2 regions of the Pelorhabdus sp. sgz311001 genome follow, and region 2 is predicted to be linked to the other one. Evidence: riboswitches for the same ligand, from Rfam matches in the RefSeq annotation. Region 2 holds a riboswitch; the other holds the start of a gene.
The links. A riboswitch is a leader RNA that binds a small molecule or an ion and turns the genes downstream of it on or off. The one in region 2 is predicted to bind cobalamin.

Region 1 (7,749 bases), on a different contig from region 2:
GCGTTACAGCCTGATTGCCGTCTGCAGCTTCCCCCACAACTTCATAGCCATTTTTCTGCAACATTGTCTTAATACTAAGGCGCATAAACATTGCATCATCCACAATAAGTACCCGCTTCATCAAACTCTCACCAGCCCTTACGAATAGAAATAAAAGATCAATACGATCACCGTAACATTACATTTTTCTACAAATAAATCGTTTATAAATTTATTGTATACAAGGCAACGCTTTTTGTCTATCCTTTATTTCCCGATTAAATAGCAAGAACTGGATCAGGTTACTATATTGTAATCACTATAGTAACGAATTGCTTAGCGACTAAGCCGCTTCATCTGCCAAAGTCCTGTCCCAATAAGAATGATCACATAGCATGCTAATACGCCAGCAGAAAACAGCGGCAGCGGCGCCCCACTGCCAACAAGACGTAATCCTTGACTAGCATGAGTTAACGGAAGCAACTGCACAACCCCCTGCAAAACAACGGGAAGTCTGTCGCTAGAAAAAAAGGTAGCGCAGAGAAACGACATAGGGGTCAATACATACGTGTTGAAATTTGCCATTTCCTCATGAGAATTCATTAACATCGCCGCAACAAAGCCAAGTGACGCAAACAGAGCGCAGTTTAATAGTAGCAGTAACCAAAAGCCCATAGAAAGCGATAATTTAGCGCCAAATACAAACGCTAAAATCAAAATAACCAGGGAAGAAATGACGCCGCGCAGCATCCCGGAAAGGACTTTTCCCAACACAAAAGCAGCAGGCTCAATCGGCGCAATCTGATATTCTTCTAGTGTTTTATGGTACAGTCTCGCCATATTTACGGGCGTCCCTACGGCGTTAAAGCTAATAATCATCGAGTTCAGCGCCACAATGCCTGGTACAATATAATCAAGATAGCTTCCCTGCTGTACCTGGATTTGACTGCCAAGGCCCCAGCCAAAGGCAACAAGATAGAGAATTGGCGATACCATACGCGATAAAATAAATCGCCCTAGGCGTCGGTTCAAAACTAGCCAGTCCCGCCAAAAAACTGTAAAAATATCAGATAGCATTATTCTGAAACCTTCCTTCCCGTAAGTTCCACAAACACATCTTCCAAATTCGTCTTTCGTAAGGCCGCCGTACCGCTTAACTGCCCCATCGCCGCCACAGCAGTTTCGCGCTCCTCAAAAAACCGTGCCTGCAAAACGCCCTCTTCCATCCATTCCAAAGCAAACTGCCCAACACGCCGACAGAGCTCTGTCGGCGTGTCCGTTACTAAGAGTCGTCCCTTTTCGAGAATAGCCACACGATCACAAAGCGCTTCTGCTTCCTCAATATAATGTGTTGTAAGAAGTACAGTCAAACCAGACTGATTGAGACTGCGAATCAGGTCCCAAAGTTTACGTCGTACCTGCGGATCAAGGCCCACTGTCGGTTCATCTAAAAAGAGAATTTTGGGTTCGTGCAGCAAAGCTCTGGCAATCATCAGCCGCCGTTTCATGCCGCCAGAAAAGGTTTGAACCATATCGTCAGACCGAGTATCTAATTCGACAAAAGCAAGCAACTCATCAATTTTCTTATGGCGAACCTCTTTAGGAATATGATGCAAACGCCCATGAAGCTCTAGGTTTTCCCACGCCGTAAGGTCCGAATCGAGATTAAAATGCTGCGGTACAACACCAATCAAAGCCTTTATGGCAATGGAGTCTGTCGCAATAGGTTCTTTTTGAATCAAAACAGAACCTTCTTGATAGGATGTCAGCATTGTTAGAATCCGGATCAAAGTGGTCTTGCCAGCGCCATTGGGGCCTAGCAAACCGAAAATTTCACCATCGCCAATGGAAAGATTCAAATGGTCAATGGCTCGCCTTTGCCCATACTGTTTTACAAGTTCGCAAATTTCAATCATAGTGTCTCCTCATTTCCTTTCGCCAGCGAACGGGCCAGTGATAAGGGCCTACCTGTTTCATCAAGCCAGATATCGGCCTCAATCCGAAACACTTCCCGCAACATCTGCTTGGTAATTACATCGGCAGGCGAACCAGCGCTATATAAAGCGCCGCTACTCAGCACAGCAATCTGATCAGAATATCGTGCTGCATGATTCATATCATGAAGTACCATGATAACAGTAATTTTTTCTTCCCGATTGAGTCTGGCAATGAGTTCGAGAATTTCTAACTGATGAGAAATATCAAGATACGTTGTCGGTTCATCAAGCAGCAAGAGACGTGGTTTTTGGGCTAAAGCCATCGCCAACCAAACTCTCTGACGTTCACCGCCCGAAAGAGTTGCCACAATCCGGTCAGCTAACTTTGTCAGCTGCGTTGTTTCGATCGCCCATTCAATAAAAGATGCATCTTCTTTTTGCGTATTTTTCCACCAACGTTGATGAGGAAAGCGACCATAACTAATTAAATCACGCACTGTCAAATCACTGGGAGCACTCGGCGTCTGCGGCAATACAGCCATAATTCGGGCCAACTCTGCTGCCGAAACAGCATAAAGCTCCTTGCCATCAAGCAGAATTTTTCCCTGCTGCGGTTTTAAAGCACGCGATAAGGTTTTTAAAAAGGTACTCTTGCCAGACCCATTTGGCCCAATAATCGAAACGATCGTACCTTCTTGAATCCTCAAAGATAAATCCTGGAACAAAAGTTTCGCGCCAAACTGAACGGTTACATTCTGCGCTATAAGCATTACGGTTCCCTCCTTAATAGATAGAGGAAAAAGGGAGCGCCAGCAAAAGCCATAATAATGCCCACAGGCAGTTCCACTGGCGCAAAAACCGTTCGGGCCATTGTATCGCTAAAAGTCACAACCGCCGCACCTAGTAACGCGGAAGCAGGCAGCACATAACGATAATCAGAACCAATAAGCAGTCTTGCTGCGTGCGGCACTACCAGGCCCACAAAGCCAAGCAACCCAGCTACACTGACAGCGCTAGCCGCTAGCAGCGCGGCCACAGCAGTGAGTAAGAGACGCGTTCTCTCGACAGCAAGTCCCAAACCAGCAGCCACTTCATCGCCAAGTTCTAATACATTTAAGCTACGTGTACTGAAAAAAGCCACGAGAGAGCCAAGTACCGTGTAAGGCAGCATGGCATAAAAATGGGGCCAGCTTCTTGCCGATAGCCCGCCAACCATCCACATGAGAGCGCCATGAACCCGATCACTAAAGAAGACTAATAAACCAGCAATGCCTGCTCCCAGAAAAGCCGAAACAGCTACACCCGCTAAAATAATCCGTACCGGACGAATGCCGCCTTTCCAGGCCAAAATATAAATTGCCATCGTCGCCGCCATAGCACCGCAAAAAGCTACTGGCGTGAGTAAATACTCCCAGTGAGGAAATAAAATCAAAATTAAAATACCAGCAAGGCCAGCCCCAGAGGAAACGCCAATAATGTGGGGATCTGCCAAAGGACTTTTCATGATCGACTGCAAAATAGCCCCAGATAAGGCTAGATTCAGTCCCACTAAAGCTCCTACAAGTGTGCGCGGCAATCGAATATTAAAAATAATCGGATTTCCCGCCCCTTGCGAAAAAAGCGTTGTAACAATTTCCTGCCAGGAAATTGTTACAGCGCCTGTAGCTAAACTATAGACAAAGGAAGCGGCAAAAGCCAAAACAAGCAAAGCTAAAACAAGTACGCGACGCCCAAGTCGACCATCGCCAGCAGAAAAGTTTTGTTTATTGAACACGGCCATACACCTCAGGATAGACGATTTTAGCCATATATTCTACAGCATCAGGAATCTTTAGACCAGGATTGAGCAAAAACAAATCAGACGGCAAAAAGTAAACCTTCTGGTTTTTCACAGCAGAGAGAGTACTCCAAGCTGGATTACTTTCTACATCGCTTTTCATCCTTGCGCCAATTTCCGCGGCATTGCCCATGGTGACCACAAAAACCATATCAGGATTGGAATCCACCAGTTTTTCTAAACTATAAGGCACATTATCACTGTCTTTATCAGGCGCCGTCGTTCCTGAAGCAACATTGACAAGGCCCAGACGTTTCGCTATACTGCCAGCAATCGTATTATCAAGCTCGACTGTTACACTTTTCGACGTAGCATGCAAAATCGCCACCTTCAACGGCGGTCCCTGCGGCACTTTTGCTTTTATGGCGCTGATTTTGTCTTGAATGGATTGCACTAATTGAGAAGCTTTGCTCTCCGTCCCGACAATCTTACCAAGTAAAGTAATCGTTGTCAGCGTATCTTCTAACGTCTTATATTTCAAAAGCAAAACCGGAATGTGATTACTTTCTAGCGTTGGCAAAAGCTTTTCATGCATTCCCTGCACGGCAATAACTAGATCCGGTTGCAACGCCATTACTTTTTCTAAATTCACATTATAGACAAAGCCGACTTCCGGCACAGAAGCAGCAGCCTCTGGCACCGATTCCGTTTTAGAACTAGGCCTGCCTGCGGCTTTCCCATCGACAGAATACAATAGATCTAAAAAAGAGGTAGAAAGCACTACGACTTTTTCCGGTTTTTTCGTTAAAGTAACTGTGCGTCCAGCATTGTCTTGTATGGTTAAATAATTCCCATCTTTCCCTTGATCGGCAGATTTTTGCGCACCACAGCCGGCAAAGAAAAGTGCTGCCACGCCACAAAGGAGTGCCAGCAAAAACATATACTTTTTCATTGCAGTCTCTTCCTTTCGCTGCTCCGTTAGATGCAGGAAGCGATTAGCCTCGTCTTGCTACAATGGTTGATAAATAGTTCAGTTTATGATCATCATTCAGATCAGACAAGTTATGTACCACTTGTTCGCCGTCTAGGCCGCAGCGGCTGATCATGACTGCTTGTTTGGCCAAGCCATGACGTTTTAATTTTTCCAAAACTTGCGGGAAATTTTTATAAACTTTCATAAGCACTACATTATCGGCTGTAGCGAAAGCCTGTTCCATTTTTTCTTCTTCCATCGTAGCTGGAATAATATTCAGTACATCGTCCCCTTCGACGATAGGATAACCTAATTTGCTGCCAATGGCGCAGAAAGCCGTAATGCCAGGAATCGTTTCAATGGGATGGCCACAGTCTTTTAACAGTCTGTATACATAAATATAAGTACTGTAGAACATAGGATCGCCCAAAGTTAAAAAAACAACCGTCTTTCCTTCATCTAAATAGTTCACGATCGTTTCCTTATTACTAGCCCAGGCATCATTCAATTGAATTTGGTCGGAAACCATAGGAAATACAAGAGTTGCAATTTCAGCCGTGTCCTTAATATAAGGTTTAGCAATTGTAAGCGCCACACTGCCTTCTTTCTTCTCCGTTTTTGGCGCAATAATAATATCAGCCGACTTAATCAAATTAATCGCTTTTAATGTAAGAAGCTCCGGATCTCCAGGGCCTACGCCCACACCATAAAAAATACCTGCCATTGCAAAAACCTCCATAAATTAAAAATAGGTCATAAAAAAACCTTTCTTAAAGCAAGAAAGGTCTTATTTCAAAAGAGCGCTGAAATCAAAAATCCTGGCTTTTGGCCAGGAAAAAAAAGATCGAACTCTTTAATCCCCTCCCCATCGCTCGTGGGTTAAAACGGTGATTGTTAAACAGGCAGTTCTCCTGACTCTGGATCATCGCTCATCCAAACCTTCCCAAGACAATCGTCTCAGTGGCATTTTCTGGTTTCGCTTCCCATTACAGTGGCGGGACCGCGCCGGCCTTGCACCGGACTTCCCTATTAAGCCCTATGGGCACCTATTTCAATCTTATGCAATTATGAAATAACAGTTAATGTAACTTATTTATATCACTTGTTTGCAAAAAAGTCAAACAAATCCGACTAGAACTACAAGTATGCCCAGCTCTCTATAAATAGAAAAACTGGGCTTTTTGCAGCTATTTGCCGCAGCACTTTTTGTATTTTTTCCCACTATTACAAGGGCAAGGATCATTGCGGCCTACCTTCACTGGCGCCACTTCACTCATGCTGCTCAGTTCCTGACAAGGCTGCAATTTCGCCGATTCATCCTCCACAAGTTCTACCGGTTTATACCCCTTCAACACCCACATGCGCGTCTGATTATGAAGCGCTGCCACATAGGGAAGCAAGGTATCTTGAAAAGATTCACTAGGAAACTCATACCCTTTTGACAAGTAAGCTAAGAGATCGCCACTGCCTTTACTATTGTTGATAATATAAAAACAATCTTCGGCTAATGCCGCCGCCTCTTCCCGATTGAGCGAATAGCACTCTTTCATAAACCGCAGGAAATTCTCTGAAGCAGAGTTTTTATCAACAAAACCGGGTTTACCAGCCTTCACAAATTGCTGCTTTAAAAAGGAGCAGTAAGGAAGTTCAGCACGACTTTTCTGTTCTCCTAGAATATAGGCCCGATCTTTTACACGATAATCGGCATAAACCTCTTTATCAATTACAATTTGACCATAGCAAGCCGCAGCTTCAGCAATGACCGCTAAGTAACGAGAAATATCCGCTTTCGCCGCAATTCCCTTTTCCTCTACTAATGCTACAAGCTGATCTTTTTCCAACAAACCATAATAATAAAGTAAACCTTGTGTAGCATAAATCCACTCAGTATTCTGTCTGATCATTTCATAAAGCTTGCCTTCATTTAAAGACTGAAAAGCCTGCTTCACACCAGTAGGAATCCAAAAAATCGTCTTCTCATCACAAGTACCAGTGCCTAAAAAGCCATAGCTTTTAAAATATCGAATAAAGTCAAGTCGTATTTTCGTGGTATAGAAGTTTACTTCTTGCGTGGCAAATCGTTTAAACCACCGCCACCGCTCTTCATCAAAAATCAGCGTCGCTGCCTCAGCAACGCCCGCTGGAATCGCCATAACAAGTAAATCGGCAAGCTCCTGTTTCTTCAAGTTGCTAGCATTCTTAACCTTTAAATTTATCCGTATTTCCGTCAATTCATCCTTGGTCAAATATCCTAAGTAACTCGTGAGTTCTTCCGGTCCACTCACCGCGCGCCATAAACGCTCTGCTAACTTTTTCTCCTGACGCTGAGCCTCTTCTATCACCTGATGCAAGGCTTCGGCTGTTTCATCGGCTGCTTCGCAGCGGATATCTTTCGAGTCTTTCTCGCTCACTTTCGTTCCTCCCATATTCATCACACAAACTACTTGGCGAATATCTTTCTCAACTCTATAGATTGTACACCATTTCACCGAGAATTGCCAAGTCATAAACAGGAAAAAAATACCAAACAATTCTTTTATTATTTTACCAGAAAAAATTACAGGACTTTTGTCGGAAAGCGCGAATAAGAAATGCCAATAATTTTTTTCTGAAAGGATGTATCGCATGGCCCATGCCGCCCTACGCCCAATGCTTCTAACCGCTTTTCTATTAGCTGCCGCCACTTCCCCAGTAACTGCCGCCCCCCTTACAATTGACGGGGAAACCACTCTAAAATATGAAACCATCCGTTATCATCGCTCTGACGTAGCTGATATCAGCGATACAGAGAGAACCTTGCGGCTAAATTTTCACCAAGCCCTTTCAGAACAAACCGAGATTTTTTTCCGCTTTGGCCATCAATCTTACGCTGGCTCTGCCACCAAGGAAAATAACAGCAGTCTAGATCAGTATGGCTTATTGATTAACAACAAGAATATGCTATTGAAAATTGGCAGCCAAGATACTTACTTAGGGGCTTACGGCGCGATGTTTGACAATAGCTCGAATGCCGGCTTTGGCATGTTTAAAGGAATCGACTGGCGTACAACGACAGGCCACATTCAATACCATGCCACCTTCGG
Region 2 (7,749 bases):
ATTGATTGACACAAGCCTGCAATGTTTTACTATTATAGTATTTCACTGGCAAAGCTAGTTGCTGCGAGGCTGATAAGAGGCCGATTTCATCCTTTTTGATATCAACGGTAGCCAAAGCAGCAATACTTTTCATACTGCGGCCAATCTTTTTACAAGATTGGGTCAGCGCTTCGTAAATCATAGCGCTTGACGTCCCGCGACGACAGCCGATTCCGACAAAAAGAGTTGCCGGTCTGAGATATACATGAGGCTTTGTCATATACAGATCTTTATCAGTAATCACTACAGCACTGTCGTAACTATCGGTATCGCCAAGACGATCCATCGTTTCAAGATTTACGCCCATTTCTTCAGCAAGACGATGATACGTAGCCGCCTCTGGCAATTGCCCATCTAAACAAAATAACACACGGTCTTCATTCACAATGGATGCATTCAAAACTTTTAATTGATCAAAAGGCTCTATGGCCAAATTCAGTTTGACAGCCAAAGTATCAGCTGCTACTTTTTGCGCTGTATCTGATGCGGTCGTAATAACAGGAACGGCATCAATCGCTTTAGCCACTGTTAGCGTAAGTTCATTGGCCCCGCCTAAATGACCGCTGAGTAAACTAATGGCGTGTTTTCCCATATCATCAAGCACTACCACAGCGGGGTCAAACCGCTTATCGGTAATGTGAGGCGCAATTACCCTTACTACTATACCTGTAGCCATAATGAAAATGAGCCCATCGTAAACAGCAAAGATTTCATCGATAACTGTACTGACTTTTTCATATGTATGGTGTAAGCGATTCGTTGTTCTCCCTTGTTTTGCATAAACAGTGACATCCAGTTTAAGCGACTGCGCTAACTGATCAGCAAGGTTCGCCCCCTTGCTGGTAACTGCAATAATTGCCAGTCTCATCGGCTATCCCTGTACATATGAGCAAAGTTAGGCGAATAGAGACAAGACAAATCATAGTCACTGTTAAGTACTTTTCCCACAACAATCATCGCTGTTCGATCAATTTTTTCTTTAGCCGCAATTTCGGCAATAGTTGTAAGCGTCCCACGGATAATTTTTTGTTCCGGCCAAGAGGCTTTTTGCACAATTGCTACCGGCGTTTTGGCATCATAACCGCCATCGATAAGCTCTTGCGCTACATGGTCCAGCATGTGAACACTAAGAAAGATACACATTGTTGCTTCATGGGAAGCTAGTAAAGCAAGCTTTTCTTTGGGCGGTACTGGAGTTCTGCCTTCTAAACGCGTAATAATAACAGTTTGCGACACATTCGGCAGAGTATACTCTTGTCGCAAAGCAGCCGCAGTAGCTAAGAAAGAGCTTACACCAGGAATTACGGAAAATTCAATATTTTTCTCTTTCAGACGATCCATTTGTTCTTGTATCGCGCCATAAATAGCTGGATCGCCAGTGTGCAGGCGTACAACCATTTTCTCTTGCGCCACGGCCGCTTCCATCACAGCAATCACTTCGTCAAGTGTCATTGTAGCACTATTATAAATTTCAGCTTCCTTTTTAGTCATATTCAGCAATGCCGGATTGACAAGCGAACCGGCGTAAATTACAACATCGGCCTGGCTTAACAGTTTTTGTCCCTTTACAGTAATAAGCTCCGGATCTCCCGGGCCAGCTCCAACAATATATACTAACACTTATAATCCTCCCTGTTTCACAAGTATGAGTGAAAGATAATCAATTTTTTTACCTACTAAAGACTGCAAATCTCGTGTGACAAGCTGCTCTGGATAACCAAGTTTGCTAATATATACTGCTTTATCAAGCAAATTCAATTTATCAAGCATGGCAACAATCGCATCATAGCGGCCAGCCACTTTCATTAGAACTACATTGGACGCTAATTGAAAAATATTTTCTAATTCTGTCGGATCATCGAGCGCTGGAATAATCAGAAGCCTTTCATTGCTCTCAGCTAAAGGAATATTCACATGAGCAGCGCTAGCGGCAAATGAAGTAATCCCAGGAACGCTTTCAATCGTAACAGTTGGCTCCAATTCCATAATCTTCTTCATCAAATAGGTATAAGTGCTAAACAACATGGCATCCCCAATGGTAATAAAGGCTACATCTTTGCCTTGACGCAACAAAGCACAAATTTGTTGTGCGCCTTGTTGCCAATGAGTCTCTAGCACCTCAGGATCACGCGTCATCGGCAAAGAAATTTCTGCCACAGTTTTGCCTGCAATATAGTTTTTAGCAATCGTCAGCGCCGCATTGATTGTGCCGCCAGAAGCAGGCACACAAACAACATCAACTTGTTTTATTAATTCAACCGCTCTGACTGTTAGTAAATCGGCGGGACCAGGTCCCACACCGATACCATAAAATGAACCTAACATTTGACGCCACCTTTCAATTTTTTCCAGCAAGTAAGCACAAAAATTGGATTGAGGGCATCAAACATATGGTAAGAACCCACTTTTTTCAGCCGATTTACCTGCATTTGAAAACATTCCGCTTCATAATTTCTTTGTGATAACAAGGAAAGAGCATTGGTGACGGTTTCCAGCGTAATTGCTGTAAGAACAAGCCGTCCCGTTTCTTTCAATAATAAGTCACAATTTTCTAGGATCGCCGGTAAACTGCCGCCACTCCCACCGATAAGAATCGTATCGGCTTGCGGCAAATTATCGAGCGCCTTTGGCGCTGCACCGCAAATTGCCGTCAAATTTTCCACTTTAAATTTTTTACTGTTGGCTTCAATCAGCGCTATACCTTCGGGCTCTCGCTCTATCGCATAAACATGACCTTGCGGCGCCATAAGTGCTGCTTCAACGCTTAATGACCCGGTTCCAGCACCAATATCGATCACCATAGCGTCTGTAGCAATTTTTGCCTTACACAGCACGAGAGCTCGCACTTCCGCTTTAGTCATTGGAATATTGCCTCGTATAAATTCACCATCAGAAATTCCTGGGGAATGTATCATCCTGTCACCACCATTACGGAATGAGAAAATCCAGCTACTTTTACAACTTCTTGTAAAGTGGAACTTACTATTTTCTCTTCTTGATAAGAAAGAGCTTCACACAAATAGACTTTTGCTTCCAACGGCCAGCCTCCAGCAATAAGTTCTGCGGCAATCCAACTGGGACAATGAACTGGGTCTGTTAAAAAAGCGATTTTCTTGCATTGATTAAACATAAAAACATCACGTTTCGCTTCTCGCCCATGCAAGCTCACTAGCGTTGCATCCTGCCATACCGAAGCGATACGAGAAAAAGCCATTTGAAAAGAACTAATACCTGGGATCACTTCTAGCTTCGCCTGAGGCAAAAACCGTTGTACTGCAGGCAAAAGACTATAACAGCCGGGATCTCCCGACACTAAAATAACAACATCATCTTGTTGTAAATATTGTTCAATTAAAGTCATCAATGCAGGAATTTCTTTATCAATCGGTAAAGTGATTTGCCCTGGTTCACTAAGTGCAGCAAGGGCCCGACGGCTTCCTGCTAATATTTTTGCAGCTTTTATCTTTTTTTGGGCAATTGGCAATATATAATCAGGTGAGCCTGGCCCGATCCCAACTATAACTATTTTATGATCCATCCCATTTTTCCCCCGATACATTTCGCACCAGCATCTGCTGCTAAAAATTCACCTTTTAAAGTAATAAGAACAGTTCCTACTTTTAGTTCATTAAAGACATACCGCTCTGCCCGCAAACTCGCTCTTGCAGCAATGACTTCATAGACCTTTTCTAATTGATAATTTTCTAAAACCGTCATCGCTGCTTCTGCCGTTGTACAATCTAAAATTTCGGTAACAGCCGCTTGTGGCGCACCTAATGCAGCGGAATAAGCGGCAATCGTTTCCAGCCGTCCATCGGCCATCCGGTTATGTGTATGAAAAATGCCAGCAGCAACTTTAGCTAATTTGCCTAAATGTCCTACTAACAGTACTTCTTTAAGACCATTTTGCGCCGCATTTTCCAGCATATGTCCAATAAAGTTGCTTGTTTGAACAATGAATTCAAGGGGAATATGCAATTTTTCTACTGCTGCATCCTGGCCAATTCGACCAGGAACAAACACAACAGCTTCATGTCCCAAAGCTTTTACAACACTAATCTGAGGCGTCAAGGAATTTTTAAAGGCTTCTTCACTCATCGGCTTTACAATGCCGCTTGTACCAATTATCGAAATGCCACCTTCAATGCCCAGCATAGGATTTAACGTTTTTTTTGCAAGAACTTCACCTTGTGGAACTGAAATGGTGACAATAGCACCTGTTTGAGGCGGCAGAAGCTCCGATAGAACTAACTCAATCATTTTGCGCGGACCTGGGTTCACGGCAGGTTCCCCTACTGACACAGACAAGCCCGGTTTAGTAACAGTGCCAACTCCCTTACCAGCTCGTATCATAATGCCTGGCTGGTTAGTGAGTTCTACCGTGACTTCAATTTCCGTTCCGTGAGTAATATCAGGATCATCGCCACCATCTTTGATTACATAAGCCCTGCCACCGTTCTCTAGCTTCTCAGCTTTAGCAATCGGTACAGTAATTGGATATTTCTGCGGTGATAAAACCTCTACTTTAGTAACAAATTGATTCCTTGCGGCTAAAACTGCAGCCTTCGTCGCAGCAGCAGCGCAAGAACCTGTCGTATACCCTTCTTTCATTTTTTGACTTGCTAACAAAAGGAAATCCCCCCTTTGATTTTGGCAAAGGGGGGTAAAAGAGACAGAGCTGTTCGCAATTACCCACCTCCCCATCTCTCGTAGGTCATAACGGCGTGTGTCAGAACAGGCAGGTCTCCTGACTCTGGCTCATCGCGCTACTTAGCCTTCCCGAATTTCTCCAGTGGCATTGATAAGAGCGCTCACCATTACAGTGGCGGGACCGCGCCGGCTTTTCACCGGTCTTCCCAATTAAGCAAAAGCACCTATTCCCTTGATTATCAATTTATATTTTGTATATTCCATTATTTTAGCAAAATTCCTGCTTTAAAACGTGTAAAAAGAATATTCAGTTTTTAAAGTATGACAAAAGCACTAAAATTCCCTTATTATCATAAAATTTCATTTTTTTCTTGTTTTTCATGGTATAATATAGAATGAATAGATATTTGCTTATTTTATAAAGAGAAAGGTCGTTTGATGCTGTGTATTCTCCTGAAAATCCTTTAAAAGTCCGTCTAGCAAAAACTCTCTGGTTTAACACGTACCGCGCCCAAGTTACTACGCCGGAAGGTGAATATTTGGCCGCTCTTCGTCTAATTCCAACGATTCCACTTGACCGCAATGAAATTCCGGAAAATGCGCCGGAAGTAAAATCCTCTATCGTCGTCTTAGTGGAAGACGCTTTAGTAACAGATGAACATTTAGTAGAATTTGAAGCTGCTCTTGCTGATGAATTGCAGCAAGAATTAGTAAAAGTAAAATTCAAACCAGAAAATTGCCAATTCTTCTATCCCAGCCCGCCTCATATGTTGGCAGAAGAATCAGCCTTACCTCAGTAAAGGGAAAGAGAAAACAATCCTTGCCTTTCAACTTAATTGGTTCCGCAAATTACGACAAGGAGTGATTATTATGTATAATGCGGTAAGACATGAATGCGGCGGCAATGCTCATCTTGTCGGCAATAAAATGCAGCAAGGCTGGAATCAGTTTTGTTGTGACCGCTGCGGAGCTGTCTTCTTCCGTTGGATGACGGAAAAAATGGTAACTAAAAATGATGCAAGTTCCTAACAAGAACACTTTCCATTATTGCCGGTAAAAAAGAATGTTTCCATCATGTTTTTGTATTTTTTGGAAGTCGGTCGCCTCTGGTAAAGAGGTAAACCCGGCTTCTTCTTTTTCTTTCATAAGAATATACTTACCCTTTTCTTCAGAACGCTGTAAAAAGGTTTGCAGCATTTCCGTCGGCATCGTATACTTTCCAGCCCAAACATTTTTACCATTAACAGGTTCCTCTTTTAAGATAAGTCGTGGTAAAAGAACATTACCATAATATACTGCTGAGGTTTGATACTCACCATAAATTGCCCCAGTAGCATCACCAGGAAGATCGGAAACAATGCTTTTGGCGGAGCGATGATTTGCTAGAGGAATTAAATTATTCGGAATAAGAAATAATATGGAAACAATCGTTGTAAGACAGACTGCGCCAATGAGCATAGTCTGTTTTTTTTGCAGCTGCATAAAGACAAGAATCAGTACCATTAGTGTACAAGCGGTTGCTGTTACGATTTTATGAAGAGCAATCGGAATAAAATAGGCGCTCGCACCAAAAATAGCTAGCATGAAACAAGCTGGCCCGCTTAGCCACAACCAATTTGCTGCTGCCACTGACGCTGTATAGAGTTTTTCCAGATAAACTGAAATAAGCACAGCCGCTGGAAAAATTGCCGGAAATACGTAAGTGAGATACTTTGTAGCCATAAATGAGTAAAAAACAATAAAACCAAAAAACCATACAAGCAAAAACACTTCCCGTTCTCCAGCTTGCTTTATTGCTCGCCATAAAGCAGGAAATAACAAACCACTCCAAGGCAGAAGACTCAGCGGTACTAGAATTAGATAGTAATAAAAAACATTATCCTTGGGATGTTCAGAAACAGTAGCGCGCATATAATTATGAAGCCCTAAAAAGGTATCAACAAATTCCGGACCGTGCACTGTATACATCGCGTAATACCACGGACCAGCTATCAGTGCCATTAGACAAAAACCTTGTAATAAATATAGTTTTTTAAAATAATTGATATTTCGCAACAAAGCTATAAATAAAAGAGCAATCAAGCCAGGCAAAACAATGCCCACAGGGCCCTTTGTCAAAACTGCAAAGGCAGCTGCACCATAAGCCAATACGTAACAACTGCGTCCTCGGCCCTGAAATGCCAGATAGAGCCAGCCTAATGAGAGGCTCGTAAAGAAAAACATGACCCCATCAGTCAAAATCAATTTACTAATCATCCAAAATTCCAACGAAGTAGCCAACACAAGACTACCCCAGAGAGCTTGTCTTGTGCTACCGTAAAGCAGAGTGATAAATCGAAATAAAAGAACTACACTAGCAGCACCAAATAATGCGGCAGGCAGTCTCGCCGCAAAATCGTTGATACCAAATAAAGAAAAAGAACCGGCAATGAGCCAATAAATCAAAATAGGCTTATCATACCAAAATTGACCGTAAATTTGCGGCGATAGCCAGTTTCCTGATAAAACCATTTCTTTGGCGGTAAGCGCATAATTGGACTCGACAGGATCTGTAACTGGTATAATTTGATTGAATGCAAGATAAAAGAAAAAAGCAAGAAAAAATAGGCTGTAACTCATATAACGGGCCCGCAAAAGGCATCTCTCCTACTATTGTTTAATCAAAATCATTTTATCTTGTTCTTGCCACAACAGCTGCAAACTCTGTTTTGTCTTCTCGTTTAAGACAGTATAGTCTTGATAGCGAACTACAAAATAAGTTCCTCGAACAGCTTCGTCAATTACCGTACTACTGACCGACTTCCGTTTATCATCTAGTTCCTGTCCGTATAAATGAGTATAATAGGCAAAACCTGGACGTAAAAATTTAGCTACATAGATAGGCGCCTGCCCATCGTAGATATTTTTAAAATTTTCTGCCGCCGATTTCATACTTAAACTACTAGCAACTGGTCCAACTAAAAAGACAACAAGAACCGCGCTAAATAATGCAAAGGGAATAGCCTGACTAAAAATCATCATTAACACACTACGTTTCAGGTAAGCTGCCCACAATCCGCC

Region 1: linked by a shared signal. The riboswitch ahead of cobI (precorrin-2 C(20)-methyltransferase) and the one ahead of cbiD (cobalt-precorrin-5B (C(1))-methyltransferase CbiD) in region 2 are both predicted to bind cobalamin.

The regions. Positions count from the first base shown of each region.
Region 1 is NZ_JBVXUT010000003.1:86,061-93,809, forward strand. Features, by position in the region: gene AC0MXB_RS09255 (response regulator) at 1-121, opposite strand, end outside; gene AC0MXB_RS09260 (ABC transporter permease) at 316-1,056, opposite strand; gene AC0MXB_RS09265 (ABC transporter ATP-binding protein) at 1,056-1,895, opposite strand; gene AC0MXB_RS09270 (ABC transporter ATP-binding protein) at 1,892-2,686, opposite strand; gene AC0MXB_RS09275 (FecCD family ABC transporter permease) at 2,686-3,696, opposite strand; gene AC0MXB_RS09280 (ABC transporter substrate-binding protein) at 3,680-4,645, opposite strand; gene cobI (precorrin-2 C(20)-methyltransferase) at 4,689-5,390, opposite strand; cobalamin riboswitch at 5,551-5,731, opposite strand; gene AC0MXB_RS09290 (YecA family protein) at 5,854-7,077, opposite strand; gene AC0MXB_RS09295 (hypothetical protein) at 7,292-7,749, shown strand, end outside.
Region 2 is NZ_JBVXUT010000001.1:838,418-846,166, reverse strand. Features, by position in the region: gene AC0MXB_RS04385 (cobalt-precorrin 5A hydrolase) at 1-907, opposite strand, end outside; gene cobM (precorrin-4 C(11)-methyltransferase) at 904-1,659, opposite strand; gene cobI (precorrin-2 C(20)-methyltransferase) at 1,660-2,364, opposite strand; gene cbiT (precorrin-6Y C5,15-methyltransferase (decarboxylating) subunit CbiT) at 2,358-2,954, opposite strand; gene cbiE (precorrin-6y C5,15-methyltransferase (decarboxylating) subunit CbiE) at 2,951-3,577, opposite strand; gene cbiD (cobalt-precorrin-5B (C(1))-methyltransferase CbiD) at 3,562-4,650, opposite strand; cobalamin riboswitch at 4,760-4,932, opposite strand; gene AC0MXB_RS04355 (hypothetical protein) at 5,133-5,489, shown strand; gene AC0MXB_RS04350 (hypothetical protein) at 5,560-5,718, shown strand; gene AC0MXB_RS04345 (ArnT family glycosyltransferase) at 5,734-7,323, opposite strand; gene AC0MXB_RS04340 (ArnT family glycosyltransferase) at 7,339-7,749, opposite strand, start outside.